2 regions of the Ramlibacter sp. bp-362 genome follow, and region 2 is predicted to be linked to the other one. Evidence: predicted binding sites of a transcription regulator. Region 2 holds the regulator's gene; the other holds the start of a gene.
What was found. The regulator NrdR, encoded in region 2, represses ribonucleotide reductase genes. The targets are predictions, from matches to a motif close to CACNANATNTNGTG.
Positions count from the first base shown of each region.

Region 1 (14,584 bases), on a different contig from region 2:
CGGTCGGTCCAGAGCCGGTCGCCGCGCTTGAGCAGCCGGCGCGGCTGCACGTCCTGCCATTCCTTTTCGCCCTGCGGCGCGTACGCGACCGTGCCTTCGGCATGGGCCAGGTGCGCGGCCGGGACGGACACCACATCCTGCGCGAGCGCCACGCCACCGCTCCATGCGAGTGCAAGGGCTGCCAGGCCATGGCTGAACCGGCGGCAGCCCCGCCCGCCGGCTTTTCTCTGCAGTGCGTCCATGCGGTATTGAACGCCCGCCCACCGCAGAGTGCGCGCAAAGGCCGTGTAAAGCCTGTAGGAGATGTCCGACCCGGATGCGACCTGCGTGAAGTTGTCACGCGGCCGTCGCGCTGCGCCGGGCGCTTCAGGTGCCGACCGGCTCCCGCATCGTCACGAATTCCTCCGCCGCGGTCGGGTGGATGCCGATCGTGGCGTCGAACTGGGCCTTGGTGGCGCCGGCCTTCATCGCGACCGCGAAGCCCTGGACGATTTCGCCGGCTTCCGCCCCCACCATGTGCAGGCCGACCACCCGGTCGGTGGCGGCGTCCACCACGAGCTTCATCAGCGTCCGCTCGGCATTGCCGCTGAGCGTGTGCTTCAGCGCCTTGAACTCCGAGCGGAAGATGCGGACGGCGCCATGCCGCTCGCGCGCCTGCTGCTCCGTGAGTCCCACGGTCCCGATCGCCGGATGCGTGAACACGGCGGTCGGCACCAGCTCGTAGCTCATGGACCGCTGCCCGCTGCCGAACAGGTGGTCCACCAGCACCATGGCCTCGGCCAGCGCCACCGGCGTCAGCTGCAGGCGGGCCGTGAGGTCACCGATCGCGTGGATCGAGGGTACCGAGGTGGCGAAGCGGTCGTCCACGATCACCGCGCCGTGCGGTGACTGATGCAGGCCCACGGCCTCCAGGCCCAGGCCCGCGATGTTGGGCACCCGCCCGGTCGCGTACAGCACGCTGTCGGCCGCGAGCACCTCGCCGCTGGCCAGCGTGACGGCGAGTCCGCCGCCCGTGCGCGCGACGGACGCGACGTCGCTGCGGACGCGCAGGTCCACGCCGTGCTTGCGCATCTCGCCGGCGATGAAGGCCCGCACGTCGTCGTCGAAGCCGCGCAGCACCTGCTCGCCCCGGTACAGCTGCGTGACCTCGGCACCCAAACCCCGGAAGATCGAGGCGAACTCGCAGGCGATGTAGCCGCCGCCCACCACCACCAGCCGGCGCGGGAAGGGGTCGAGGTCGAACATCTGGTCCGACGTGAGCACGTGCTCCCGCCCTGGGAAGTGCGGCACCGAAGGCGTGCCGCCGGCGGCCAGCAGGATGTGGCGGGCGCGCCAGCGCTGCTTCTCGCCCGCCACCTGCACCTGCACCGTGTGCGCATCGCAGAGGGTCGCCCAGCCCCGCAGCACCTGGACGCCGGCACTGCGCAGCAGCTGCTCGTAGACGCCATTGAGGCGCGCGATCTCCTGCGCGCGATTGCGTTTCAGGCGTTGCCAATCGAAAGAAGGCGCGGGCAGGTCCCAGCCGAACCCGGCGGCGTCGCTGAATTCGTCGGCGAAGGCCGCGGCGTAGCTGTACAGCTTCTTGGGGATGCAGCCGACGTTCACGCAGGTGCCGCCCAGCGCCGCCGCTTCCGCGAGCAGCACGCGGGCGCCGCGCTGCGCGGCCATGCGCGCGGCGCGCACGCCGCCGCTGCCGCCGCCCACGACGAACAGGTCGCAATCGAAATCATCCGCCATCTCGTTCCTTTCCTTCCGGCCGGGCAGGCTCGACTGTAGGCCTCGCCTTACGAGCCTGGCCCAGCCGCGCCGTTACCATCGCGCTTCATGACCCACCTGTCGACGTGGTACCGCACGGTCCGCCACACCAGCCTCGCGCCGGTGCGCTGGGCCGCGGCGTGGGCGCGCATCACCTTCTTCGGGTCGGTGATGGTGGTGCGGGCGCTCTCGCCGCGCAGCTACGGGCCCGAGACCCGCCACAACCTGGCGCGGCACGTCTACGTCGACACGGCCCCCATTCTCGGCTGGTTCACGGTGCTGATCGCGCTGTTCACGCTGATCATCACGCGCATCGTGATCGTGACCTCGTCCAACTACGGCCTGTCCCAGTACGCGCTGGAGATGGTGGTGCGGGTGCTGGTGGTGGAACTGATCCCGCTGACGGCCGCCCTGTTCGTCGCCCTGCGCTGCACGATCCCCAGCGGCGCGGCGCTGGTGGAGATGCGCCGCATCGGCCACTTCCGCACCCTGCACCGGCGCCGGCTGGACCCGATCGCGGTGGAGGTGCTGCCGAGGCTGCTGGCCGGCGTGTTCTCCTGCATCACGCTGGCGGCCCTCAGCTGCGTGGTCGCGGGCGTGCTGGCCTACCTGGCCGTTTACGGCTTCACCACGGCCGGCGTCGACGCCTACACGCACATGGCGGGCCGCGTCTTCGACCCGATGTTCACCTTCATCTTCGCCATGAAGACCTTCTTCTTCGCGATCGCCGTGTCCATCATCCCCATGGCCTCGGGCCTGAACAACATCGAGGACGACGGCTCGCGCGAGAGCGCAGCGCTGCAGGGCCTGGTGCGCATGTTCGGCGTGCTGCTGATCCTGGAAGCGCTGTCGCTGGTGGGGAACTACATCTGACCATGGCCGGCCCCTCCAAGCACACCCCGCCGCCGTCCCCCACCTCGCCGCCGCAGCCGGAAACCCCGGTGCAGAAGTCGGAGCCGGCGGCCAAGAACGTGCCGGTGCGCCATCTGGAGCTGAAGGCCACGCTTCTGCTGGCCTTCACCGTGGCGCTGATCGTCGCCTCGGCCCTGTTCCTGCTGCGCGCCCGCGGCTTCTTCGACCCCAAGCAGCAGCTGGTGCTGGTGGCCGACAACGCGGAGGGCGTCGTGGCCGGAATGGACCTCACCTTCTCGGGATTCCCGATCGGCACCGTCAAGAAGGTGTCGCTGGGGGAGCGCGGCAACGTGCGCATCGAGATCGACGTGATCGAGAAGGACGCGAAGTGGCTGCGCACCTCCAGCGTATTCACGCTGGTCAAGCCCCTGTTCGGCTCGGCGCAGCTGCGCGCCTACAGCGGCGTGCTGAGCGACCCGCCGCTGCCCGACGGCGCCGAGCGCCCGGTGCTGCGCGGCGACTTCAACGAGGAGATCGGCCGGGTGATCGGCGCGGCGAAGGACGTGCTGGACAACCTCAACGAGATCACGGCGCAGAACTCGGAACTGAACCGGGCCATGGCCAACCTGCAGGTCTTCACCGAGAAGCTGCAGAGCCGGCAGGGCGCGCTGCACGCGATCTTCGGCAACGAGGCGGACGCGCGCAAGCTGGTCGCCGCCGTGGAGCGCGCCAACGCGGCGATGGCGCAGATCCAGCGCCTGGCCGCCAACGGCGAGCGCCTGGTGCAGCACGCGGACACGCGCGTGTTCGGCCAGCAGGGCATCGCCGACGACGCGCAGGCCAGCATGCGCGAGCTGCGCGGCCTGCTGGGCGACGCCCGCGGCAGCCTGCAGCGCGTCGACTCCGTGCTGAAGGAGGCGCAGGGCATCGCCGGCAACGTCAACAAGGCGACGGAGGACCTGGGCAGCCTGCGCGCCGACGTGGAGGCCAACCTGCGCAAGATCGAGGACCTGATCAACGACCTCAATCGCAAGTGGCCCTTCGCGAAAGAACGCAAGATCGAACTGCCGTGAGCAAGCTGCTGCCCCTCGTCGTCCTGGCCCTGGCGCTCGCCGCCTGCGGCAGCAAGCCGCGCCAGCCGGACTGGCTGCTGGACGCCGATTCGGCGCAGGACCGCTTCGAGCGCGCGTACCTGCAGGGGCGCGACCGCGTGGCCGCCGCGGAGTTCGAGCGCTTCCGCACCGCCGTGAGCAGCACGGCGCACCCGGGGCTGGTGGCGCGCGCGGAGCTGACGCGTTGCGCCGTGCAGGTGGCGAGCCTCGACTTCGCGCCCTGCACGGGCTTCGAGCCGCTGCGCCGCGACGCGTCGGACAAGGAGCGCGCGTACGCCGACTTCCTCGCAGGCCGCGCCGTGCCGGAGCAGGCGAAGGCGCTGCCGGACGACTACCGCGGCATCGCCGAGGGCAAGGGCGGCGCCGGCGCGCTGAAAGGCATCAAGGACCCGCTCTCGCGCGTGATCGCCGCGGCCGTGCTGCTGCGCATGGAGAAGGCCGACCCGGAGGTGCTGAAGGAAGCCACCGACACGGCGTCGGGGCAGGGCTGGCGGCGGGCGGTGCTCGCGTGGCTGGGGGCGCAGGCGATGTGGGCGGAGAAGGCGGGGGCGGTGGAAGAGGCTGCGCGGCTGCGGCGGAGGATGGAGTTGGCGGCGGAAGAGCGCTGATTGCTGGGGTTCGCTGCGCTCACCGCCAGCCTACGAAGACCACCGCGACGGATCCCGTAGGCTGGCGGTGAGCGCAGCGAACCCCAGCAAGCACCTCACCGCCTCCGATCCGACGGCGTCCGCAAGGTGATCGAATACCGCAACAACTTCGCCGCCGGCACGCTGTGCTGCCAGGCCCAGCGCGCCGGCCCGCGCAGCAGGTAGATCGAGCGCGGCGCCACCACCACCTTCAGCGATTTCGTCTTCGCGCCCGTCTCGTGGGGCCAGGGCCGGAAGCGCAGCGCGGTTTCGTTGAGCAGCGAGATCCCGACGACGTCCTCGAAGTCCGGCACGTCGCGGTGCCAGCCGAGCGGCGTGCCGGGCCGGTATTCCGCGACCAGCGCCTGCGTGAAGCGCTCCGGCGCGATGCCGGCCCACGCGCCCGCGCGCTCGCACAGCGGCCGCAGCCAGTCGGGCAGCGGCTCGGCCTGCTCCAGCCGCTGCGCGCCGAAGTCGTACCGGCCGCCGTAGCTGACCACGCGGCGCAGCGCGGTGTACTGCTGGTATTGCATGGGCGCGAGGGGCAGCGCCTCGACGATGCGCAGGTAATGCGCCTCTTCCCCGGGCGTGAGGAAGGCCTCCTCGTAGCGCATGCCGGGCGGAAGCGCGGGAGGCGGGGCGCCGAAGAGGTCGGTCTGCATGGAGGAGGGAAGGAAAAGAAGAACGCCACGGGGATGCCGTGGCGTTCAGGAGGAAGACGGGGAAAACGCGTCGCGTCCTCCCCGTCCAGCCTCAGGGCTTCGCAGCCGTCGGAAACGGCCAGGCGGCCTGCGGGTTCAGCGTGGTCTGGGCCGCAGGAGCCGCGGGAGCGGAGGAAGCAGCCGGGCGGGAAGCCGGGGCCTTCTTCGCAGCCTTTCGCGCAGCCGGCGCTTTCGCAGCCTTCTTCGCGCCGCCGGAGGACTTCTTCGCGGCCTTCTTGGCGGTGCTCTTCTTGGCCGTCGCCTTGCGGGCGGTGGTCTTCTTCGCAGCCGACTTGCGGGCCGTGGTCTTCTTCGCCGCGGACTTCTTCGCGGCCGGGCGCTTCGCGGCGGCCTTCTTCGCCGCCGGGCGCTTCGCCGCAGCCTTCTTCGCGGCCGGACGCTTCGCGGCAGCCTTCTTGGCGGCCGGGCGCTTCGCCGCGGTCTTCTTCGCGGCCGGGCGCTTGGCGGCAGCCTTCTTGGCGGCCGGGCGCTTCGCCGTCGTCTTCTTCGCGGTCGCCTTCTTCGCAGCCGACTTGCGGGCCGGAGCCTTCTTCGCGGCCGATTTCTTCGCAGTTGCCATGTCACTATCTCCTGTTCAAGTTGACCAAAACATCAACCAAAGAACACTCCGCGCGTTGTTGGTGACGCGAAGCGATCCGTGCGGTTGGGCGCGCAGCCCAGCCCCACGAACACCATCGCCCGCCACGCGCCGGCCTCTTCGTGCCGTGCGCGTACGGGCGCTTATCCAAACCCACTCGCAGTTGCCGTTCAATCCCAGGAAAGAGCTCCACCCGTCTGGTATTCGATCACGCGGGTCTCGAAGAAATTGCGCTCTTTCTTCAGGTCAATCATCTCGCTCATCCAGGGGAAGGGGTTTTCCTCGTTGGGGAAAAGCGCTTCCAGGCCGATCTGCGTGGCGCGCCGGTTGGCGATGTAGCGCAGGTAGCCCTTGAACATGGAGGCGTTGAGTCCCAGCACGCCGCGGGGCATGGTGTCCTCGGCGTAGCGGTACTCGAGTTCGACGGCTTTGAGGAACAGGCCCTTGATCTCCGCCTTGAATTCGGCGGTCCACAGGTGCGGGTTCTCGAGCTTGATCTGGTTGATGAGGTCGATGCCGAAGTTGCAGTGCATCGACTCGTCGCGCAGGATGTACTGGTACTGCTCGGCAGCGCCGGTCATCTTGTTCTGCCGGCCCAGCGCCAGGATCTGGGTGAAGCCGACATAGAAGAACAGGCCTTCCATCAGGCAGGCGAAGACGATCAGGCTCTTGAGCAGCTTCTGGTCGGCTTCCGGCGTGCCGGTGCGGAAGTTGGGGTCCATGATCGCGTCGATGAACGGGATCAGGAATTCGTCCTTGTCGCGGATCGAGCCCACCTCGTGGTAGGCGTTGAAGATCTCGGACTCGTCCAGGCCCAGCGACTCCACGATGTACTGGTATGCGTGGGTGTGGATGGCCTCCTCGAAGGCCTGGCGCAGCAGGAACTGGCGGCACTCGGGCGCCGTGATGTGGCGGTAGGTGCCCAGGGTGATGTTGTTGGCGGCCAGCGAGTCGGCCGTGACGAAGAAGCCGAGGTTGCGCTTGATGATCCGGCGCTCGTCCTCGGACAACCCGTTCGGGTCCTTCCACAGGGCGATGTCGCGGTTCATGTTGATTTCCTGCGGCATCCAGTGGTTGGCGCAGGTCGCCAGGTACTTCTCCCAGGCCCACTTGTACTTGAAGGGGACGAGCTGGTTGACGTCGGTCTGGCCGTTGATGATGCGCTTGTCGGCGGCGGCGACGCGGCGCTTGCTGGTGGACTGCGCGGCGGGCTGCTGGGTGACGATGGGGGCGATCGGCGCGATCGCGCCGTCGTCGAGCGTGCGCAGCGCGGGCTGCGGAACGGCGACGGGCTGCGCGAGCGGTGCATGCGCCGCCTCGCGGTTCGGAAGCGAACCGCTCGCCACGGGCTTTGACGGTGTGGGCGTGACTTCGTCGTCCCAGGTCAACATAGGTTTTCCAGTGCTCGGATTATGTGAGCGCGGATGTGGAACTCAAAGTGTCCGTTCACATCCGGGTCGCATTTTGTTGCTTGATTGCATCGGCGTTCTGTCGGAGAACGCCGATACCCGCTTCATTTCGTTCGTGCGATGCGCGCCGCTTACTGGCACGCCTCGCAAGTCGGGTCGTCGACGCCGCAGAACTTGATGTCGGTCGCGGGCGTCGCCGCATCGAGCTGCGCGCGCGCCGCGGCGGCGGCGGCTTCCATCGCGCTGCTCGCGCCGTGGCCGCTGTTGCCGCTGCCGTTGCTCACCGCATTGAGCCGGCCGGACTGCACCGTGCTCTTCTCGGCCTGCGTCGCGCTGGTGGTGCGCAGGTAGTAGGTGGTCTTCAGGCCGCGCAGCCAGGCGAGCTTGTAGGTCTCGTCCAGCTTCTTGCCGGAGGCGCCCGCCATGTAGATGTTGAGCGACTGCGCCTGGTCGATCCACTTCTGGCGGCGGGCGGCGGCTTCCACCAGCCACACCGGCTCGACCTCGAAGGCGGTCGCGTACAGGGCCTTCACCTCCTGCGGCACGCGGTCGATCGGGCGCAGCGACCCGTCGAAGTGCTTGAGGTCCATCACCATCACGTCGTCCCACAGGCCCAGGCGCTTGAGGTCGCGCACCAGGTAGTGGTTGATCACCGTGAACTCGCCGGACAGGTTGGACTTGACCGAGAGGTTGCCGAAGCAGGGCTCGATCGAGGCGTCCACGCCGATGATGTTGGAGATGGTGGCCGTCGGGGCGATCGCGACGCAGTTGCTGTTGCGCATGCCGTCGGCGGCGATCTTCCTGCGCAGCGCGTCCCAGTCCAGCGTGGCGGACCGGTCGACGTCCACGTAGCCGTCGCCGCGCTGCTTCGCCAGCAGCTCCAGCGTATCCAGCGGCAGGATGCCCTGGTCCCACAGCGAGCCCTTGTAGCTGGAGTAGCGGCCGCGCTCGCGGGCCAGCTCGGTCGAGGCCCAGTAGGCGTGGTAGCAGACGGCCTCCATGGACTCGTCGGCGAACTGGATCGCCTCCTTGCTGGCGTAGGGGATGCGCAGCTCGTACAGCGCGTCCTGGAAGCCCATCACGCCCAGGCCCACCGGGCGGTGGCGCATGTTGGAGTCCCGGGCCTTCTTGACCGCGTAGTAGTTGATGTCGATCACGTTGTCGAGCATCCGCATGGCGGTGGAGATGGTCCGCTTGAGCTTCTCCTGGTCGATCTTCCCGTCCTTCAGGTGCTGCAGCAGGTTCACGGAGCCCAGGTTGCAGACGGCCGTCTCGGTGTCGGAGGTGTTCAGCGTGATCTCGGTGCAAAGGTTGGACGAGTGCACCACGCCCACGTGCTGCTGGGGCGAGCGCACGTTGCAGGCGTCCTTGAAGGTGATCCAGGGGTGGCCGGTCTCGAACAGCATCGAGAGCATCTTGCGCCACAGGTCGTTCGCCGGGATCGTCTTGCTGGGCTTGATCTCGCCGCGCTTCGCCTTCTCTTCATAGGCCAGGTAGGCCTTCTCGAACTCGGCGCCGAACTTGTCGTGCAGGTCGGGCACGGAGGAGGGCGAGAACAGGGTCCACTCGCCCTTTTCCATCACGCGGCGCATGAACAGGTCGGGGATCCAGTTGGCCGTGTTCATGTCGTGCGTGCGGCGGCGGTCGTCGCCGGTGTTCTTGCGCAGCTCCAGGAACTCCTCGACATCCAGGTGCCAGGACTCCAGGTAGGCGCAGACGGCGCCCTTGCGCTTGCCCCCCTGGTTGACGGCCACGGCCGTGTCGTTCACCACCTTCAGGAAGGGCACGACGCCCTGCGACTCGCCGTTGGTGCCCTTGATGTGCGAGCCCAGCGCGCGCACGCGCGTCCAGTCGTTGCCCAGGCCGCCCGCGAACTTGGACAGCAGCGCGTTCTCCTTGATGGACTCGTAGATGCCGTCCAGGTCGTCCGGCACCGTGGTCAGGTAGCAGGAGGACAGCTGCGAGCGCAGGGAGCCGCTGTTGAACAGCGTCGGCGTGGACGACATGAAGTCGAAGCTGGACAGCACCTCGTAGAACTCGATGGCGCGGGCTTCGCGGTCGATCTCGTTCAGCGCCAGGCCCATGGCCACGCGCATGAAGAAGGCCTGCGGCAGCTCGATGCGCGTCTTGCGCACATGCAGGAAGTAGCGGTCGTACAGGGTCTGCAGGCCCAGGTAGTCGAACTTCAGGTCGCGCTCGGCCTTCAGGGCCGCGCCCAGGCGCTTCAGGTCGTACTGCAGCAGCTTCTCGTCCAGCAGCTCGTTGTCCACACCCTTCTTGATGAAGAGGGGGAAGCTGTCGGCGTAGGCCGCGGCGCGCTCGGCCTGCGGCACTTCCTGGCCCAGGACTTCCTTGAAGATCGTGTGCAGCAGCAGGCGGGCCGTGACGAAGGTGTAGTCCGGCTCCTTCTCGATCAGGGTGCGGGCGGCCAGGATCGAGGCCTTGTAGACCTCGTCCAGCGGCACGCCGTCGTACAGGTTGCGCTGGGTCTCGGCCACGATCGGCTCCGGCCGGACGTCCGCGCCCAGGCCCGAGCAGGCGTCGACGATCAGCGCCTGCAGCGCGCCCGTGTCCAGCGGCACGCGCTGGCCGCGGTCCAGGACGTGCAGCTGCGGCGCGGCGGGGGCTTCCTGCTGCGCCTGCTTGGCGCGCTCCTGGGAGCGGCGCTCGCGGTACAGCACGTAGGCGCGGGCGACGTCGTGCTGGCCGCTGCGCATCAGCCCCAGTTCGACGGCGTCCTGCACGTCCTCGATGTGGAAGGTGCCGCCGCCGGGACGCGAGCGCACCAGGGCGCGCACCACCTGCTGCGTGAGCTGGTCCACCGTTTCGCGCACGCTGGCCGAAGCGGCGCCCTGGGTGCCGTGCACCGCCAGGAAGGCCTTCATCATCGCGATCGCGATCTTGTTCGGCTCGAACGGGACCACCGCGCCGTTGCGGCGGATGATCTGGTAGTGCGCCAGCGGCGCCGCGGCGGCGAGCGCGGACGGCGCCGCGCTCGTGGCGCCGAGGGCGCCGGAGGCGGGAACGGTGGGAGTGCTCAGGGCAGGTTGCATGCTTCTTCCTCTGCTGCGTGTGTTCTTCCGGAGGGGACCGAGTGTAATCGCCCCGCCAGCTGCAAAGCACTATAGATAGGGCCCACGGGCATTGCAAGCCACTAGATGTAGTGGTTACACGGAGCAAGGTGGTGCACCACCTGTGGACAAGCTTGTGGAGCGCCTGTGATGCGCGGAAAACGCGCAACGCGCGCGATCAATGCGTGAACTGCTTCGCGACGGTTGCGTTGTGGCGCGGCAACTGCCGGCGCCTCATGCGGGGAACCACTCCCGCGGCCAACCGAGTTCGCGTTGCAGCAGCGCCCAGTCGAAGCCCGGACCGGGGTCCTGCTTGCGCGCGGGGGCGATGTGCTCGTGGCCCGCGACGTGGCGGATCGGGTAGTGCTGCGCGATCGCGGCGCAGACGGCGGCGAGCGCCTCGTACTGCGCCGGCTCGAATGTTTCGCCCTCGAGGCCTTCCAGCTCGATGCCCACCGAGTCGTCGTTGCAGTTCGCGCGGCCGCGATACTGCGAGTTGCCGGCGTGCCACGCGCGTGCGTCGCAGCTCACGAACTGCAGGAGCGCGCCGTCGCGGCGGATGAAGAAGTGCGCCGACACCTGCATGCCGCGGATCTGCTGGAAGTAGGGATGCGCGTCCCAGTCCAGCGTGTTGGTGAACAGGCGTTGCACCTCGTCGCCGCCGTACACGCCGGGCGGCAGGCTGATCGAGTGCACCACCACCAGGTCGATGCAGGCGCCGGGCGGCCGCGGGCCGAAGTTGGGCGAGTCCACGCGGTGCGCGAAGCGGTACCAACCCGCCTGCCAGAGCGGGTCGCGCGCGTCAGGCGCTGCGGCCTTGCGGGTCATCGGCCTCCTCGCTGCCGGGCGTGGCGATGCCCAGGCGGGCGATGCGGTAGCGGATCTGCCGCAGGCTCAGGCCCAGGCGCTGCGCCGCCGCCGTGCGGTTGAAGTTGGTCTCGCGCAGGGTCTTCACCAGGATCTCGCGCTCCTGCTGGTCCAGGTAGGCCTGCAGGTCGTTCGGCACCGCCGGCGCGGCCGCGGCGTCCGGCGCCGCGGCAGCCGCTTCGCCGGACGGCAGGGGCAGCGCCGCGGAGGGCGCGAAGTCCACCTGCAGCTGCGAGCCCTCGCTGAGCGCGAGCGCGCGGTGCAGCAGGTTCTCCAGCTCGCGCACGTTGCCGGGCAGCGGATGCGCGCGCAGCTGCTCCAGCAGCTCCGGCGTGAGGCGTGGCGGGGCGATGCCCGTCTCCTGCGCGATGCGCGCGAGCACCGCCTCGCACAGGGCCGGCAGGTCCTCGCGCCGCTCGCGCAGCGGCGGCACCAGGATCTCGATCACGTTCAGGCGGTAGAACAGGTCCTGGCGGAAGCGGCCGGCCTGCACGTCGGCGGCCAGGTCCTTGTGCGTCGCGCTGACGATGCGCACGTCCACCGCGTCTTCCTGCGTGGAGCCCAGCGGGCGCACCTGCCGCTCCTGGATCGCGCGCAGCAGCTTGGACTGCATGGGCAGCGGGAGGTCGCCGATCTCGTCGAGGAACAGCGTGCCGTCGCGCGCCGCCTGGAAATAGCCTTCGCGGTCGGCGCTCGCGCCGGTGTACGAGCCCTTCCTGGCGCCGAAGAACTCGGCCTCCAGCAGCGCCTCGGGGATCGCGCTGCAGTTCACGGCCACGAAGGGGCCGCTGGCGCGGTGGCTGCAGGCGTGGATCGCGCGCGCGACCAGTTCCTTGCCCGTGCCCGATTCGCCGCGCACGAGCACCGGGGCCATGCTGCGGGCGACCTTGGCGATGCGTTCCTTCACCGTGCGCATGGGGGCGGAGTCGCCCACGAGCCGCTGCAGCGCAGCCTCGCCGGACGGCAGGCCGCTGGCGGCCGGCGCACGCGGGCTTCCCGCCGTGCGGCGCTCGCCGCCTTCCTGCAGGGCGGAGGCGACCACGCTGCGGAACTGCTTCAGGTCCACCGGCTTGGTGAGGTAGTCGAAGGCGCCGGCCTTCAGCGCCTCCACCGCGTTCTCGGCGGAGCCGTAGGCCGTCATCACGACGCAGCGCTCGGGCCGCTGCTGCGCCGTCATGCGCTGCAGCAGGTCGAGCCCCAGGCCGTCGGGCAGGCGCATGTCGGTGATCACGGCGTCGAAGCGGCGCTCCTCCAGCATCTGCAGGGCCTCGCCCATGGTGCCGGCGGCGTCGACGCGGTAGCCCTCGCGCAGCAGCGTCAGCTCGTAGAGGGTGCGCAGGTCCGGCTCGTCGTCGACGACCAGGATGTGGGCAGGGGACGCGGCTTGGGGCATCAGGCGCGTATTGTGGCAAAGGGTGCCGCGTCCGGCATCTCGCTCGTGCGCGTGCGGAATGTCACGCCGAAGCTGTTGCCCTCGCGGCCGCTGCCGTCGGGTGCCGGGCCGCGCGCGTAGGTGATCAGGGCGCCGTGGCGGTCGCACAGTTCGCGGCAGATGTACAGGCCCAGGCCGCTGGAGCGGCTCTCGGAGGAGAAGAAGGGCTCGAACAGGTGGCGCTGCACGCCGGGGTCCAGCGGGGCGCCGTCGCTCCAGACGTGCAGCCGCGCCTGCGACAGGTTGAGGTCGGTCGCCACGATGATCGAACCCGGCCGCGCCGACGCATGGCGCAGCGCGTTGTCCAGCAGGTTCACCAGCACGCGCCGCAGGTGCTCGCCATCGAAGGCGGCCCAGGCGGGGCTGGAGGCCGTGCGCACCTGCAGGCGCTCGCCGGCGCGGGCGTTGCGCTCCCATTCGGCGACCAGCACCTGCACCACCTGGTCCAGCTCCAGCCAGTCGGTGCTGGGCGCCTGCACGCGGGCGAGGTTGAGGATCTCCTCGACGATCTGCGACAGCCGCTGCGTGTTCTTGCCCACCAGCGCCGCGAGCTGCTGGTGGCCCGGGTCGGAGAGTTCCTCCGCCAGCAGGCCGTTCGCCTGCGCGATGGCGGCGAGGGGATTGCGGATCTCGTGCGCCACGGCGGCCGACATGCGGCCCATCGCGGCCAGCTTCTCGGTGCGCAGCCGCGCCTCGGCCTCGCGCAGGTCCTGCAGGAACATGACGCACAGCGCGTCGGCGTACGGGTCCTGCGGCGGCGTGAGCCGGGTGCGCACGCGCAGGTGCAGGCGTTCGCCCGGTGCGAGCTGCAGCGCGAGCTCGGCGGACTGCTCGTCGCCGCTGTCGAAGGTGCGCTGCGCCAGCGCCGCCAGCGGCTTCCAGGCCGGGCGCGACAGCAGCGCGAGCGACGCGGGCGCCTCGCGCGCCTGCCAGCCCAGCAGCGTGCGCGCCGCGGGGTTGGCCGCGTGGATGCGCCAGTCGGCGCCGACCACCAGCAGCCCCTCGCTGAGCGTGTCGATCACCAGTTCGTTGACGTGCGCCTGCGTGCGCGCCGCGGAGAGGCTGCGCCGCGCCGCCAGTTCCTCGCGCGCGAGCCGCACCGCCAGCTGGTTCGCCAGCAGCGCCACGACGAAGTAGCCGCCGCCCGCCAGGCCGGCCTGCACCAGGCGCGAGGTGTGCTCCGCCGCCTCCAGCGACATCACCCAGCCGTCGGCCAGCAGCAGCAGCGTCACGCCGGCCGCGGTGCCCAGGGCCAGCAGGCTGGAGCCGAGCACCGAGGCGGTCAGCACCGGCAGGGCGAACAGGGGCGAGTAGTTGAGCCCCGCCGCCTGCAGGAACTGCAGCGTGGAGAAGGCGAGCAGGTCGATGCCGATGCTGAAGACCCATTGCGGGTCGAAGCTGCGGCCGGGCGCCGACGGCCGCGTGAACACGCGCACCGCCACGGCCGCGGCCAGGTAGGCGACGCACAGGGCCAGCTGCCAGTAGTCGAGCGGCGCGGTCTCCGAGACCATCAGCATGCCCAGCACCAGCAGCAGCACGAGGGCGATGCCGATGCGGGCCATCATGAAGCCGACCCACAGCCGGTGGAAGGGCCGCGCCTCGGGCAGCACCGGCAGGGCCGGCGCCTCCCAGGTCCACGTGGAGTGGCCCCAGGTGGAAGGCGGCAGGGGGGCGGCCATGGTCTTCAGCGGCCGGCGCGCAGCCGGTGCTCGTTGCAGCAGTAGTAGCGGCCGTCGGCGCCGCGCACGGCGTCGGGCCGGGGCAGGTGCACGCCGCAGGCGGTGCAGCTCACCATCTCCTGCGGCGCGGCCAGGGGCGGGCGGTGCGTGGACTGGCGCTCCCGGATGCGCCCGTTGCGCCACACGAGGTAGGCGATCACCAGGACCGCCAGGAGCACGAGGTATTTCATGGCGTGCGTCCCAGCACCACTTCCAGCACGAAGCGCGAGCCCACGTAGGCCAGCAGCAGCAGCACGGAGCCGATGTAGATCACGTTGACGGCGCGGCGGCCGCGCAGCCCGAAGCGCGCGCGTCCCAGCAGCAGCGCGGCGAAGACGATCCACGACAGCACCGAGAACACCGACTTGTGGTCCCAGCGCCAGGCGCGCCCGTACAGCACCTCGGAAAAGAAGATGCCCGCCACCAGCGTGCCCGTGAGCAGC
Region 1 is NZ_JBUDXE010000012.1:56,070-70,653, reverse strand. It holds gene ACY0MJ_RS17020 (FecR family protein) at 1-152, opposite strand, end outside; gene gorA (glutathione-disulfide reductase) at 367-1,737, opposite strand; gene ACY0MJ_RS17010 (MlaE family ABC transporter permease) at 1,825-2,628, shown strand; gene ACY0MJ_RS17005 (MlaD family protein) at 2,631-3,680, shown strand; gene ACY0MJ_RS17000 (hypothetical protein) at 3,677-4,327, shown strand; gene ACY0MJ_RS16995 (alpha-ketoglutarate-dependent dioxygenase AlkB) at 4,423-5,007, opposite strand; gene ACY0MJ_RS16990 (histone H1-like DNA-binding protein) at 5,099-5,626, opposite strand; gene ACY0MJ_RS16985 (ribonucleotide-diphosphate reductase subunit beta) at 5,815-7,035, opposite strand; gene ACY0MJ_RS16980 (ribonucleoside-diphosphate reductase subunit alpha) at 7,185-10,106, opposite strand; gene ampD (1,6-anhydro-N-acetylmuramyl-L-alanine amidase AmpD) at 10,359-10,952, opposite strand; gene ACY0MJ_RS16970 (sigma-54-dependent transcriptional regulator) at 10,927-12,384, opposite strand; gene ACY0MJ_RS16965 (two-component system sensor histidine kinase NtrB) at 12,384-14,102, opposite strand; gene ACY0MJ_RS16960 (PP0621 family protein) at 14,108-14,332, opposite strand; gene ACY0MJ_RS16955 (cytochrome C assembly family protein) at 14,329-14,584, opposite strand, start outside.
Region 1: ACY0MJ_RS16980 (ribonucleoside-diphosphate reductase subunit alpha) is a predicted target of NrdR. The motif match lies at 10,206-10,219, and genes of this name have one in related genera.

Region 2 (14,584 bases):
GCAAGGCCTGGGAAGAGGAGCGCCGCGCCCGCATCGTCAACAAGTCGAAGATCTCCGTGAAGATCACCGACCTGAAGATCACCGTGGACGGCAACAAGGCCACCGCCCGTTTCCGCCAGGACTACGACGCCGACACGCTGCACGTGAACAGCCGCAAGACGCTCGAACTGGTGAAGGCCGGCGACCGCTGGGCGATCGTGCGGGAGAGCACCGGCGCCTGACGGCGCCGCACAGGTCGAAGGTCTTGCAGTTGAACCTCACTCCTGGCTCCTCCCTCCTGACGAAGGCCCTGCTGGCGCTGTGCTGCGCGGCCGCGTGCGCGGGCGCCGCCGACGCCGGCCCCCGCTCGAAGTCCCGCCACACCGCGACGCAGAAGGCGCAGGCGCCGCGCGACGGCGAGGCCGAGGCCCGCCTGATCGCGATCTACAAGCTGATCGGCCAGGCGCAGACGCGCACCGCGCTCGCGCGCGCCGAGGCGCTGGTGCGCGACCATCCCAACTTCGCGCTGGCGCAGCTCGTGTACGGCGACCTGCTCATGGCGCAGCAGGGCCCGGTGCGCGCCTTCGGCGACGTGCCGGAGAGCGCCGCGCGTGACGCCGGCCAGGTGCTCGCCGAACTGCGCGAGGAATCGCAGCTGCGCATGCGCGCGCTGCGCGAGCGCCCCCCGGCCGGGGCGGTGCCGGCCCAGTTCCTGCAGCTGTCGCCCAGGAACAAGCACGCGATCGCCATCGACACCTCGCGCGCCCGCCTGTACCTGTTCCAGAACGGCCCCGAAGGCCTCAAGCTGATCGCCGACTACTACATCTCGGTGGGCAAGTCGGGCTGGGAGAAGGTGGCCGAGGGCGACCTGCGCACGCCGGTGGGCGTCTACTACATCACCAGCAACCTGGACCCGAAGTCGCTGAAGGACTTCTACGGCGTCGGCGCGCTGCCGATCAACTACCCCAACCCGTACGACGCGCGCCGCGGCAAGACCGGCCGGGGGATCTGGCTGCACGGCACGCCGCCCGACCAGTTCTCGCGCGCGCCCAAGGCCACCGACGGCTGCGTGGTGCTGGCCAACCCGGACCTCGAGCGCATCATCCGCACCGTCGAGATCCGCACCACGCCCGTGGTGATCGCGCCCTCGCTGCGCTGGGTGCCGCCGGCCAGCGTGCAGGCCGAGAACCGCCACTTCCACGACGTGCTGCAGGCGTGGCGCCAGGCCAAGGCCAGCGGCGACTTGAACCGCCTGCTCTCGTTCTACACGCCCGACTTCAGCGTCGACGGCAAGGCGCTGGCCGACGCCGCCCCGCTCATCAAGGTGGAGCTCGGCAAGATGCGCGGCCGCGCCATCGAGCTGAAGGACCTCTCCTTCCTGCGCTGGACCGACAGCGCCGACACCATGGTGGTAACCTTCGGCGAGGTGGCCGAGGGCGCCCGGGGCGGGCCGGTGAAGCGGCAGTACTGGGTGCGGCAAGGCCCGCAATGGAAGATCTTTTTCGAAGGAGTGATCGGTTGATGCCTGCCCTCACGCGCCGCCTGGCCGCCGCGACCCTGCTGCTCGGCTGCCTCGCCGGCGGCGCCTGGGCCGCCGACGCACCCCGCGTCAAGCTGGACACCACCGCCGGGGACATCGTGATCGAGGTCTACCCGGACAAGGCGCCCAAGACCGCCGCGAACTTCCTGCAGTACGTGCGCGACAAGCACTACGACGGCACGATCTTCCACCGCGTGATCGACCGCTTCATGATCCAGGGCGGCGGGTTCGACCGCAACATGGTCGAGAAGAAGACCCGCGCGCCCGTGCCGCACGAAGGCCGCGCGGCCTTCGCCAAGGGGCTGAAGAACGAGATCGGCACCGTGGCCATGGCGCGCACGAACGATCCCGACTCCGCCACCTCGCAGTTCTTCATCAACGTCGCGAACAACGCCTTCCTGGACCCGAAGGCCGACAATCCGGGCTATACCGTCTTCGGCCGCGTCGTCAGCGGCATGGACGTGGTCAACCGGATCAAGGGCGTGCAGACCGGCAATGCCGGCATGCACAGCGACGTCCCGCTGGCGCCGGTGGTGATCAACTCGGCGACCATCGTCAAGTAAGAGAGGCTTTCCCATGAACCCCAAGGTCGAACTGCACATCGCCGGCGGCGGCGTGATCACGCTGGAACTGGACGAGCAGAAGGCGCCCAAGACCGTCGCCAACTTCCTGAACTACGTGAAGAAGGGCCACTACGACGGCACCGTCTTCCACCGCGTGATCGACGGCTTCATGATCCAGGGCGGCGGTTTCGCCCCCGGCATGACGCAGAAGCGCACCGACGCGCCGATCGAGAACGAGGCGAACAACGGCCTGAAGAACCAGAAGTACAGCGTCGCCATGGCGCGCACCTCCGACCCGCACTCGGCGTCGGCGCAGTTCTTCATCAACGTCGCCGACAACGACTTCCTGGACCACAAGTCGCCCACGCCGCAGGGCTGGGGCTACGCGGTGTTCGGCAAGGTCGTGGGCGGGCAGGACGTGGTGGACCGCATCAAGGGCGTGGCGACGGGCAACCGCGGCGGCCACGGCGACGTCCCCAAGCAGGACGTCGTGATCGAGAAGGCGGTCGTCGCCTGAGCGCGGCCGCCGTGCCGGCAGCGCAGGAACTGCGCGCCGCCCCCGGCTGGCGCAGCGTCGAATGCATCTCCGACCTGCACCTGCAGGCGGCGGAGCCCTCCACTTTCGAGGTCTGGCGGCGCTACATGGGCGGCACCGGCGCCGACGCGCTCTTCATCCTCGGTGACCTGTTCGAGGCCTGGGTCGGCGACGACGCCGCGCAGGCCGAAGGCTTCGAGCGCGAATGCGCCGAGGTGCTGCGCGCGACGGCGCAGCGGCTGCCGGTGTTCTTCCTCGCGGGCAACCGCGACTTCCTGGTCGGAACCGGGCTCGCGCGGCAGACGGGCATCACGCTGCTGGAAGATCCCACGGTGTTCAGCTTCGGCGCGCGGCGCTGGTTGCTGTCGCACGGCGACGCTCTGTGCATCGCCGACACCGACTACCTCGCCTTCCGCGCGCAGGTGCGCGACCCCGCCTGGCAGCAGGCCTTCCTGGCGCAGCCGCTCGCGCGCCGGCAGGAACTCGCGCGCGGCATGCGGGCCGAGAGCGAGGAGCTGAAGCGCAGCGGCCGCGACTATCCCGACGTGGACACGGCCACGGCGCTGGACTGGCTGCGCGCGGCCAACGCCGAGGTGCTGGTGCACGGCCACACGCACAAGCCGGGCGACCATGCGATGGACGCCACGCACCGGCGCATCGTGCTGAGCGACTGGGATGCGGCCGCGGCGCCGCCACGGCTGCAGGCGCTGCGCCTGCACGCCGACGGCCGCAGCGAGCGCGTCGCCCTGGCCTGATGTGGGCCTGGCTGCGCCGGCGCCGCCGCGCGCCGGAACTGCCCGACGCGCTGTGGCGCGCGACGCTCGCGCGCTATCCCTTCCTCGCCGAACGCGCCGGGGCGCATGTCGACCGGCTGCGCGCGCTCGCCGCGGAGTTCCTCGCGCGCAAGGAATTCCATGGCGCCGGCGGACTGGCGATCACGGATGAAATCGCGCTGGCGATCGCCGCGCAGGCGGTGCTGCCGGTGCTGCACCTGGGGCTCGCCTGGTACGACGACTTCGTGACCGTGGTCGTGCACCCCGACGAGGTGGTGGCCCGGCGCACCGCGATGGACGAAGCGGGAGTGGTCCACGACTGGGACGAGGTGCTGGCCGGCGAGGCCATGGAGGGCGGCCCCATCATGCTGAACTGGCGCGACGTCGCGCAGGCGGGGACGACGGCGGAAAGCGGCTTCAACGTGGTGATCCACGAGTTCGTCCACAAGATCGACCTGCGCGACGGCGCGCCGGACGGCTGCCCGCCGCTGCGCTCGCGCGCGGCGCGGGAGCGGTGGTTGGGGGTGATGCAACCGGCGTACGAGCGCTTCCGCGAGCAGGTGACGATCGCCGAACGCTTCGGCGGCGAGCCGACCTGGCTCGACCCTTACGGCGCGACGGCGATCGACGAGTTCTTCGCCGTGGCGTGCGAAGCGTATTTCGTGAACCGCGGGCGGTTCATGCAGGAGTTTGCGGAGCTGACGGCGTTGTTCGACGGGTTCTATCTGCCGTCGGTGTGATGCTGGGGTTCGCCTTCGGCTCACCGCCAGCCTACCCGAGGGGCGGCGGGGCTTCGTAGGCTGGCGGTGAGCCGACAGGCGAACCCCAGCGCCGCCCCCTCACCGCCGCAACAGCGCCTTCAACGCATTCTGCAACCGCCGCGCCGCCCCGGCCTCGTGCGCCGTCGCGAGCACCTTGGCGACGTCCGCGCCCCAGGTCTCCTGCGGCGACGGCTCGTGCCGGCGCGTGAGCAGCTGCAACTGCATCTGCCGCCGCGCCGCGATCTGCTCCGCCGGCGTCGGCACGTCCGCGGCGATCTCCAGGCGCAGCAGCGCTTCCGAGGCGTCGCCGGCGCCCGGCTGGCCCAGCGCCTGCGTCCACCCCTGCCGCACCTGCGGGCTCACCACCTTGCCCAGCTCCTGGTGGCTGGGCACCTGCTCCGCGGAGCGCTGCTCCCAGGCCGTCATGAGCTGCGTGATCGCCTCGCCGTGCGCCTGCACGGCGAGCTTGCGCAGCGCGGCCTGCGCGTGCTCCAGCGCCTCGCGCTGCGCGCGGAAGGCGGCGTCGCCCAGGCGCGGGCCCCGGTCTTCACGACGGTCGTCGCGGTCGCCGCGGAAGCCGCCGCCGCGGCGGTCGTCGCGCGCATCGCGGCCGCCCGGTCCGGGACGGCGCGCGTCGAAGCGGCCGCCGCGCGCGGGCGCGGCCACCTCGGGCCGGCGCGCGCCCGGCCGGTCGTCGCCGCGCATGGCCACGACGGGCTTGGGCGGCGCCTTGGGCGCGGCGGCCGGCGCCGGGGCGGCTTCGCCCTCGGCCGCGGCCGTTTCGCCTTCGCCCGGCGCCGCGGCTTCGGCCGGTGCGCCTGCCGCTTCGGCCGAAGCGCCGTCCGCCGCAGCGGCGGGAGCGGGCGCGTTCGCCGGCGCGGCAGCCGCCGCATCGTCGCGGGCGCGCAGCGCCTGTTCCAGCGCCGCCATCGCCGCGCGGATCTTCTGCGCGTCGCCGCTGCGCGTGGCGTCCTCCACGGCGCGCGAGGCATCCAGCACCGCGCGGTCGCGCGCGCTCATCGAGGCGGCGGCCTTCTCGCGCTCGGCCGTCTTGCGGTTGAAGGCGTCGTCGATCGGCTTGCGGAACGTGTCCCACAGCTTCTGTTCCTGCTTGCGGTCCAGCGGCACGGACTGCGCCTCGGCCTGCCAGCGCTGCTGCAGCGACTTGACGGCGTCGATGCGCAGCACCGGCGCCTCGCCCAGCTGGCGCGCTTCCTCGATCATCGCGTTGCGCCGCTCGACGCTCTGCTTCTGCGCCGCCTCCAGCGGCGCGCCCGCGAGCGCCATCGCTTCCTTCCACTGCGGCTGCAGTTCGGCGAAGGCCTTCTCGCTCAGGTGCCCCGCCTCGCGCCAGCGGTCGGAGAACTGGTGCAGCGCGCGGTTGAAGGCCTTCCAGTCGCCCAGCGCCGGCTGCGGGTTCGCGGCCGCCCAGGCCTTCACTTCCTCGATCAGCGCCAGGCGCGCGGCGCGGTGCTCCGCCGCCTCGCTCTTGACCTTGTCCAGCCACTCCTGCACCACCTTGTAGGCTTCGTTGCAGGCCTCGTCGAAGCGCTTCCACAGGGCGTGGTTGGGCGGGCCGCCCTGGTCGACCTGCTTCCACTGCTCGCGCAGGCTGCGCAGCGTCTCCTGCATCTTGCGGCCGCCGTAGCGCGGCTTGCGGGCAGGCGGCGTGGCCGGCGCGGCGGCGGGCGACACCGCCTGCGCTTCGGCTTCGGCCGCAGCCTCGGTGCCGGCCGTCGCGGCCGCGGGCGCCGTCGCCGGCGGCAGCGGCTCGAACAAGGCCTCGGCCTTGGCGACGAGCTCCTGCCGCAGCTGGTCGGCGCGCCAGCGCTGCCAGCCCTCCAGCTCGGTGGCGGCGCCGAGCGCGGCGTGCGCCTGCGCTTCCAGCTTGTCGTCCACCAGCCGGCCGTGTTCCTTCAGCGCGTTGCGCAGCGCGTTCGCGGCGCCGGCGCTCGCCTTGCCGTGGCCCTGCCCCACTTCCTGTTCCAGCTTCGCCAGCGCCTCGCCGACCACCTGGTTGGCGCGCGCGCGCTGCTCGGGATCGACCTTGGGCCTGGCCGGCTTGGCCGGCACGTTCTCGGCCGGCAGGCCGCGGGCCTGGCGCAGTTCGTCGGCCCACACGGGCACCGGCGGCAGCGGCGCGTTCGCGTCCGTCGCGGCGGCGCTGGCCTGCGCCACGGCGCTCTGGAAGGCGTCCCACACCACCTGGAGCTGCCCGCGCGAGGCTTCCAGCAGCGGCGGGAAGCGCGGGTCCACGCTGCTCCAGTTCGGGTCTTCCAGCAGGGCGGCGGCCTGCGCCTGCCACTGCGGCACGTCGGCGCGCAGCGCTTCGGCGGCGGCTTCCGCGTCCTTCCAGGACTTGGTGGACAGCACCTCGATGCGCTGCGCCAGCAGGACGGCGGCCTCGCGCTGGACCTGCACCCGGTTCTGCAGGTCCTCGATGCCGCGGATGCGTTCGGCCAGCTGCGTCTTGACGGTGGCCAGCGGCTCGCGGCTGAGGGGCGCGCCCGCCTTGGCGGCGTCGCGCTGCCAGGCCATCGCGTCGGCAATGTTCAGGCGCGGCTGGGCGAGCAGGTGGCGGGCCTTCTCGGCCCATTCGGCGGCGATCGCCTCCTGGCCGCGCGCGCGCTTGATCTCGTCGAGCTTCTCCCGCAGCGGGCGGGCCGCCCCCTTGTCGCGCGCGCTCAGTTCGCGGAACACCTCCTGCATCTGGTCGGCGCTGGGTTCGGCGGCCAGCCATTCGCGCACGCGGGCGGCGCGTTCGCCGGAGGTCGGCGCGGAAAAGGCACCCCCGGTCAGCGCGTCCAGCGCCTGGGTGTCGTGGGTCTTCAAGGTGCTCACTGCAGGAATCGTCGTCGGAATGGAAAGCCCCCGGAAGGGGGGCGAAGACCCTATTCTCACCGCGATTCGCGGCGCGGCGTGCGCCGCCCCAAATGGAAAGCCCGGCCAGGAGCCTGAAGCTGCCTGCCGGGCTGGACGGTCCGACCCGATGTCGCTGCCGTCTGGGTTCGCAACACGGACCGGGTGTCCGCATTGCGCCGGAAGCAAAGATTGCTTCCAAGAGGGGCCGGGGCTGCCACGGGATGTGGCCCTACCGGCTGACACCCGATCACTCGGGTGCAGACAAGTTAGGTCAGGGTCCCCCGCTTTTCAAATGCGCGTTTTCAATCGCGCGGGGCGCCATGATTGGGCGCCGGGCGGCGGTCCCCGCCATTCCGGACAGGCGGCGGCCCGCCGCCCGCCGGCCGACGAGCGGCCGCCGAGCACGCCACCAACGGCGGGGCGCTACCGATTTGCTAGCGACGGACCGCTGTCAGCCCCCGCCTGACACGGGACGGCGGCCTCCTCCGACGCCAGGGCGCGATGGCTCAGCCTTAAATTTTCCCCATTCAACAGAACCACGACGAATAAGAAACCATGCAAACATCCTTGACCCGGCATTTAGCGCCTGCCTAGAATCCGCCCCGTTCCCGGGCCGCCGCCCGGGCCAGACCAGAACCCGCTGCCGAACCCGGCGAGCCGGGCCGTGACAGGACCCCTCGCGAACGAGGCCCTCCGGTCCGACGGCGTACCAATCCAAACGGGGAGCCGAGGTGACCTGCCGCCCCAGCGCGGCACCCCACCCGGATCCACGCGTAGAAAGGAAGTGCTATGACAGCGCTAGGAAAACTGGGCCGGGGCGTGCAGACCTTCGTCAGCGACGTCGCCCAGGGCTTTTTCGAGATCACGCACAACGGCTTCGCGGTGGTGGGGCTGGCGGTGGTGTTCTCCGCGCTCACCCTCCTCGCCCGGCCCGACCTGCGCCAGGCCAGCGAATCGCACCTCATGACCTGGCTGCATGCGCGCCAGGCGCAGGCGCTCGGCCTCGTGCCCGAGCTCGATGCCATCGACCGCGCCACGGCCCTCAACCCCAAGGACCTGCCCAAGCAGCAGGCCGCCGTCGCCTACTGGCTCAGCAAGAAGTACCGCGTCGCGCCCGAGCCCCTGAGCGCCCTGGTGGCCGAGGCCTACGAGATCGGCGGCCGCACCCGCATCGACCCGCTGCTGCTGCTCGCCGTGATGGCCGTGGAATCCAGCTTCAACCCCTTCGCCCAGAGCCCGGTGGGCGCCCAGGGCCTGATGCAGGTCATGACCGGCATCCACAGCGACAAGTACGAGAGCTTCGGCGGCAAGCTGGCCGCCTTCGACCCGGTGACCAACCTGCGCGTCGGCGCCAAGGTGCTGCAGGAGTGCATCCAGCGCGCCGGCTCGGTGCAGGCCGGCCTGAAGTTCTACGTGGGCGCGGCGCTGCTGCCCGAGGACGGCGGCTACGCCGAGAAGGTGCTGGCCGAGCACGCCCGCCTGCAGGCCGTGGCCGGCCTCCGCCCCATCCCGCTGCCGGCGCCCCAGCCGCTGCGCACCGTGGCGCCGGTCGAGACGCCGCCGGCCAAGCACGCCGACGCCGCGGCCCCCGCCGTCTGAACGGGTAAACTATCCACGTACGCGACTGGCGATAGGCGCGCCGCCGCAAGGCCGGCGCGCTGACGTGGATTCCCCGGGGCATCGCGCCCCGCCAAACCACGGGGGAGCGTGCCTCGTGTTCCGCCGTTCGCCTGGGCAGCCCTTGTCATTGCACAGGGACATCTTCAGGACTGCCACATGTACGACCGCCGCATCCTCATCGAACAGACCGACCCCGAACTCTGGGCCGCCATCCAGGCCGAGAACCGCCGCCAGGAAGAGCACATCGAGCTGATCGCCAGCGAGAACTACGCCTCGCCCGCCGTCATGGCCGCGCAGGGCACCCAGCTCACCAACAAGTACGCCGAGGGCTACCCCGGCAAGCGCTACTACGGCGGCTGCGAGTACGTCGACGTCGCCGAGCAGCTGGCGCTGGACCGCGTGAAGAAGCTGTTCGGCGCCCAGGCGGCCAACGTGCAGGCGCACTCCGGCGCCCAGGCCAACGAGGCCGTGTTCCTGGCCTTCCTGAAGCCGGGCGACACCATCATGGGCATGAGCCTGGCCGAGGGCGGCCACCTGACCCACGGCATGGCGCTCAACATGAGCGGCAAGTGGTTCAACGTGGTGAGCTACGGCCTGGACAAGGACGAAGCCATCGACTACGACGCGATGGAGCGCAAGGCCCACGAGCACAAGCCCAAGCTGATCATCGCCGGCGCCTCCGCCTATTCCCTGCGCATCGACTTCGAGCGCTTCGCCAAGGTGGCGAAGGATGTCGGCGCGCTCTTCATGGTGGACATGGCCCACTACGCCGGCCTGATCGCCGCGGGCGTCTACCCCAACCCCGTCCCGCACGCGGACGTGGTCACCTCCACCACCCACAAGAGCCTGCGCGGCCCGCGCGGCGGCTTCATCCTGATGAAGCCCGAGCACGAGAAGGCGATCAACAGCGCCATCTTCCCCGGCCTGCAGGGCGGCCCGCTGATGCACGTCATCGCCGCCAAGGCGGTGGCCTTCCAGGAGGCGCTGCAGCCCGAGTTCCGCGCCTACCAGCAGCAGGTGGCGCGCAACGCCCAGGTCGTCGCCGAGACCCTGGTCGAGCGCGGCCTGCGCATCGTGAGCGGCCGCACCGAGAGCCACGTGATGCTGGTGGACCTGCGCTCCAAGGGCATCACCGGCAAGGAAGCCGAGGCCGTGCTGGGCCAGGCCCACATGACCATCAACAAGAACGCGATCCCGAACGACCCGGAAAAGCCGATGGTCACCAGCGGCGTGCGCGTCGGCACGCCCGCCATGACGACCCGCGGCTTCAAGGAAGAGGAAGCGCGCCTGACCGCCAACCTGGTGGCCGACGTGCTGGACAAGCCGCGCGACGCCGCCAACATCGCCCGGGTGCGCGAGCAGGTCAGCGCCCTGACCCGCCGCTTCCCGGTCTACAAATAGGCCTGCCATGAGGTGCCCGTTCTGCGGCCACGCCGACACCCAGGTGGTGGAGACGCGCATGGCCGAGGACGGCGGCTTCATCCGCCGGCGCCGCCAGTGCGCGCACTGCGAGAAGCGCTTCACCACCTACGAGCGGCCCGACGTGGCCTTCCCGGCGGTGGTGAAGAAGGACGGCCGCCGCATCGAGTACGACCGCACCAAGCTGCTCGGCTCGATGAAGCTGGCGCTGCGCAAGCGGCCGGTCAGCACCGAGCAGATCGACAACGCCGTCGAGCGCATCGAGGAAAAGCTGCTCAACCTGGGCGTGCGCGAGATCCCCAGCTCGCGCATCGGCGAGCTCGTGATGCGCGAGCTCAAGAAGCTGGACAAGGTGGCCTACGTGCGCTTCGCCAGCGTCTACCGCAGCTTCGAGGACCTCGACGACTTCAAGCTGGTCGTCGACGAGATCCGGCGCTAGCCGCACGATTTCAATTTCACCTGCTGCGTCCGCGGCCGCCCGGTCGCGTTGATCACCACCTGCCGGCCCGTTCCGGGCTCGGGCGAAGCGCTGCACAGGGTCAGCGTGCCCGCCTGGAAGCCGCCGCCCGCCAGCTTGGTCGCGCCGCTGGGCGCATAGCTCACGTACTTCGCGACGCTGGAGGTGCCCGTCAACCTCAGCGAGCCGGCGAGCGCCGGCTGCACGTGCAGCAGGGGCTCGGCAGCGGACCGCTGGCCGTTGCCGTTGGCGTCCGCGAAGACGATCCAGCCCTGCTGCCAGCCGCCGGCGGCCGCGCACGACTGCCCGTCGGCGGACTTGCACATCACGACGCGCACGCGGCGCTTGATCGCCTCGCTGCGCGTGAGCAGCAGGCCCCCCAGCAGGTCGCTGCCGGCCGTGGACAGCTGCATGCGGCGCACCAGGAAGCCGAACGAGGGCACGGCCGCCGAAGCCAGCAGGGCCGCCACCGCCAGCACGATGACGCATTCGACGAGGGTGAAGCCGCGGGCCCGGTCCATGGCCGCCAATCTAGGCAGGCGCGCCGGCGGCCGGAAGCAAATCAGGCCGCCCGGTGGGCGGCCTGATTGCGCGGCGAGGATGCCGAAGACCGCACTAAACCGCTGCGGCCCCGGCGCGGAGCGCTACTTGCGGTACCAGTAGGTGCGCTTGAGGTTCTTCGGGATCACGGTGCCGATGTTGCAGTTCTCCAGGGCGGAGGTGCAGGGCGCGGTGTTGGTGCCGCCCGCCTGGGTGCCCGACATGCCGCAGCCGATGCAGAACTTCTCCTGCGTCTCGGTCTTGTTGCCGTTGGCGTCCGTCTCCGTGATCGTGATCAGGCCCGTCACCGCGCTGGGCGGCAGGCCGCCGCCGGACAGCTCGTTGCGCGTGATGCTGCCGGTGAAGGGGCTGATCGCGTACGCCCGGGCGGCGCCGAGGTTGGCCACGCAGGTGTTGGTCTTGTCCTTCGGCTGGTTGGTCGAGAAGAAGATCTGCCCGTTCACCGCCACCGGCGCGTTCACGCCCTTCTCGCCCAGCGTGGCCGTCTTGCTCGCGTCGGGCTTGTTGGTCGCGTCGTTCCAGCCGGCGCCGACGAAGTTGATGTAGAAGCCGTTCTTCGTCCCGTCGTAGGTGAGGTACGTGGCGTTGAACAGGTCGGTGTCGCTGGCCGTGACGTTCTCGGTGACCGTCCCCGTGCCCGACGTCGACGTCATCACGCTGGTGTTCACGTCCTTGACCATGAAGAACCGGTCCTGGACGTGGTACGCCGAGAAGGTGTTCGCCTCGTCGCGCAGCGGGTGCTCGCGGTCGCCGGACACGATGGACAGCGCGTCGTATGACTGGGGCGCGCCCGCGGCCCGCACGCTCAGCACCGCCGGCGGGAAGAAGAACTTCCGCGGCGTCGCGCCGGCCGCGCACTCGCCGGTGTTGCACCCCAGCTGGGCGATGCGCGTGACCTTCCAGTCGCCGACGGTGCCCATGCTCACGTCGGCGCGCCACAGGTTCCCGCCCAGGTCGCCCCAGTAGAACTTGTCGGTGAAGCCGTCGAGGTCGCGGTCGACGAAGGCGATGTCCGCCGGCGTCGCGTACTTCATGCCGCTCACCTGCCGGCAGTTGGCCGTGCTGGCGGGGCAGGAGACGCTGGCGCTGAACACCTTGGCGCCGGTGAGCGCGTCGATCACGAAGATGCCGCGGCCCATGGTGTCCCCGCTCGGCGGCTCGGCGTCCTGCGCCGGGTCGTAGCCGGCGCCGAAGACCAGCACCGGGGTGCGCACGAGCTTGCCGGCCACCATGGTGCCGTAGTTCTGCAGCAGCGTCAGGCGCGGGCGCGACCAGGTCTGGCCCAGTTCCTCGAAGCCGGTGGTCTGCTGGCTGATCGACCACAGCACCTTGGGCTGCAGCGGCTGCGTGACGTCGATCGCGTACATCAGGCGGCCGCCGCGGCGCATCGTCAGGTAGATGATCGCCTGCTCGATGCTGTTGTCCGGCTTCAGCTTCTGGTACACGCCGGTCGGCCCGTCCACGAAGTAGTCCTTGGGCTGGGCCGTGGACAGGAAGGAGCCGGGGAACTTCAGCTCCGGCGCGTTGGCGCGGTAGCGGTTGATCAGCTGGAAGTGCTCCGGCAGGATCAGGCCCCACAGCTCGCCGCCCGCGGGCACGGTGACGTCGCTGGTGACCGTGCCGGAGGTGACGGTGCCGGTGATCGCGTTTTCCTGGTTGCCGTTGACGGCGCGGTAGACACCGTCGTTGGAGCCGTAGAACACCACGATGCCGCGCGAGTCGCCGTAGTTGATCACCAGCGGCCGCGAGTGCAGCACGTCGCCGTGGACGGACGGGCGGACCGTCACGCCGTTGCCCGGGCCCTTCTCCTCGCCCTGGTTGTCCTGGCCGCGCAGCCACCGGATCATCACGTCCTTGTCGGGGGACGTGTTGCCGCTATAGGCCTGGATGTTGTTGCCCGTCGCCGGCGAGGCGGGGGTCAGCGGGATCGGGCCGTAGGTGAAGCTGCTGCAGCTCGTGTCGGCGCCGCAGTTGATCTGGAAGGTGCCGACGTAGCCGGCCTCGCTGGCCGGGGCGGCGCCCGACGCGGCGCTGATGTCCACCGTGGCGCCGTTCACGAAGGAGCCGCCGACCGTGACCATGCCCGTCACCGACGCCAGGTTGCCCGTGCGCTTGAGGTTGCCCGTGGCGATCGTGCCCGTCGCGCCGGCGCCCGGGACGCTCACGCTGCCGAAGCCGGTGGCGGCCTCGGGCGGCGTCGCCGTGATGTCGAACTGGAACGTGTTGCAGGTGCCGGTGCAGCGGATGGTCGCGCCGCTCACCAGGTAACCCGCTTCGTTCGGGAAGCTGCCGGTGCTGGTGATGTCCACCTTGTCGCCGTTGGCGAACCACTTGTCCGGGGCGCCGGTGGCGGTCGCCGAGGTGGCCGCCGTCGTGCCGTCGCGCTTCAGCGAGATGCTCTTGCCCGTGGTCGACGGCGCGACGCTGCCGGCGCCGCCCGACTTGGAAGCGTTGCCCGAGGGCGTGGCGATGGTGAAGCTCCGCAGGCCGGTCACCGAGGTGATGACCTGGGCGCCGACGTAGCCGCCGGTGTTGCCCTTGTAGTTGGACCCGGAGATCGTCACCGTCTGGCCCACGTGGAAGCCATGGTCCTGCGCCGTCTGGACGGTGTACGTCCCGCCGGAAAGGTCGATCGAGTTGATCGCCACCGACCGGGGCGAATGCACGGCCGTGTAGCTGTTCAGCGCCGGGCTGACCGGGTAGACGGGGATCGAGAAGGTGAACTTGTTCGCCGCCGGCTTGGTGGCGATCACCCAGGTGCCGTTGAAATCCGCCGGGGTCACGCCCGAGATGCGGATGGTCTGTCCCGCCGTGTACGGGGTGTCGACGGAGGTCGTCACCGTGACCGTCTCGCTGTTGGAGCCGGTGGTGGTGCTGGTCGTGCGCTTCAGGTCGGTGATCGTGTAGGTGCCCCCCGAGCCCGGCACGCTGACCGTGTACGGGATGGTCGACACCGGGTTCGGGTAGTCCGGCAGGCCGTCCATGGTGAACTGGGTTCCGTTCAGCACCGTTACCGTCTGCGTGCGGTTGTATTCCGGCTGCCCCGCGTTGCGGATCGTGACGATCGAGCCGGTGCGGAAGCCGTGGTTACCCACGGTGGTGATGGTGGCGGTCGTTCCGTTGCGCACGATGGACGACACAGGGACCGTCAGCGCCGAGCCGAAGGAGGCGGCGGCGATGTTCGTGTTGGTCGTCGAGAAGTCGTTGTCCGGGTGCGCCAGGTCCTTCTCGCACGGGTTCGTGATGTCGCCGTCGCCCTGCGGGCAGTAGGTGTACACCCGCCGCGGGTTGACGCTGGTGCCGCTGGCGCCCGCGAAGGTCGCCGTGAGGTTCTGCTTGCGCAGCTGCTGGGCGACGCCGCCCTTTTCCACCACCTCGCCGTCGGCCATGTCGTAGCCGTGCGGCGGCGTGCCCTTGGGGTCGTTGACGAAGAAGCCGCCCTTGCTGTCCGGCAGGGTGGCCGTGTCCTTGTAGGTCCAGAAGCTGATCGCGTCCGGCGCCAGGAAGCCCGTGC
Region 2 is NZ_JBUDXE010000004.1:189,855-204,438, reverse strand. It holds gene ACY0MJ_RS07190 (YybH family protein) at 1-221, shown strand, start outside; gene ACY0MJ_RS07185 (L,D-transpeptidase family protein) at 251-1,501, shown strand; gene ACY0MJ_RS07180 (peptidylprolyl isomerase) at 1,501-2,082, shown strand; gene ACY0MJ_RS07175 (peptidylprolyl isomerase) at 2,096-2,599, shown strand; gene ACY0MJ_RS07170 (UDP-2,3-diacylglucosamine diphosphatase) at 2,611-3,372, shown strand; gene ACY0MJ_RS07165 (M90 family metallopeptidase) at 3,372-4,130, shown strand; gene ACY0MJ_RS07160 (DUF349 domain-containing protein) at 4,230-6,992, opposite strand; gene ACY0MJ_RS07155 (lytic transglycosylase domain-containing protein) at 7,803-8,612, shown strand; ZMP/ZTP riboswitch at 8,624-8,756, shown strand; gene glyA (serine hydroxymethyltransferase) at 8,790-10,034, shown strand; gene nrdR (transcriptional regulator NrdR) at 10,042-10,491, shown strand; gene ACY0MJ_RS07140 (GspH/FimT family pseudopilin) at 10,488-11,030, opposite strand; gene ACY0MJ_RS07135 (PilC/PilY family type IV pilus protein) at 11,154-14,584, opposite strand, start outside.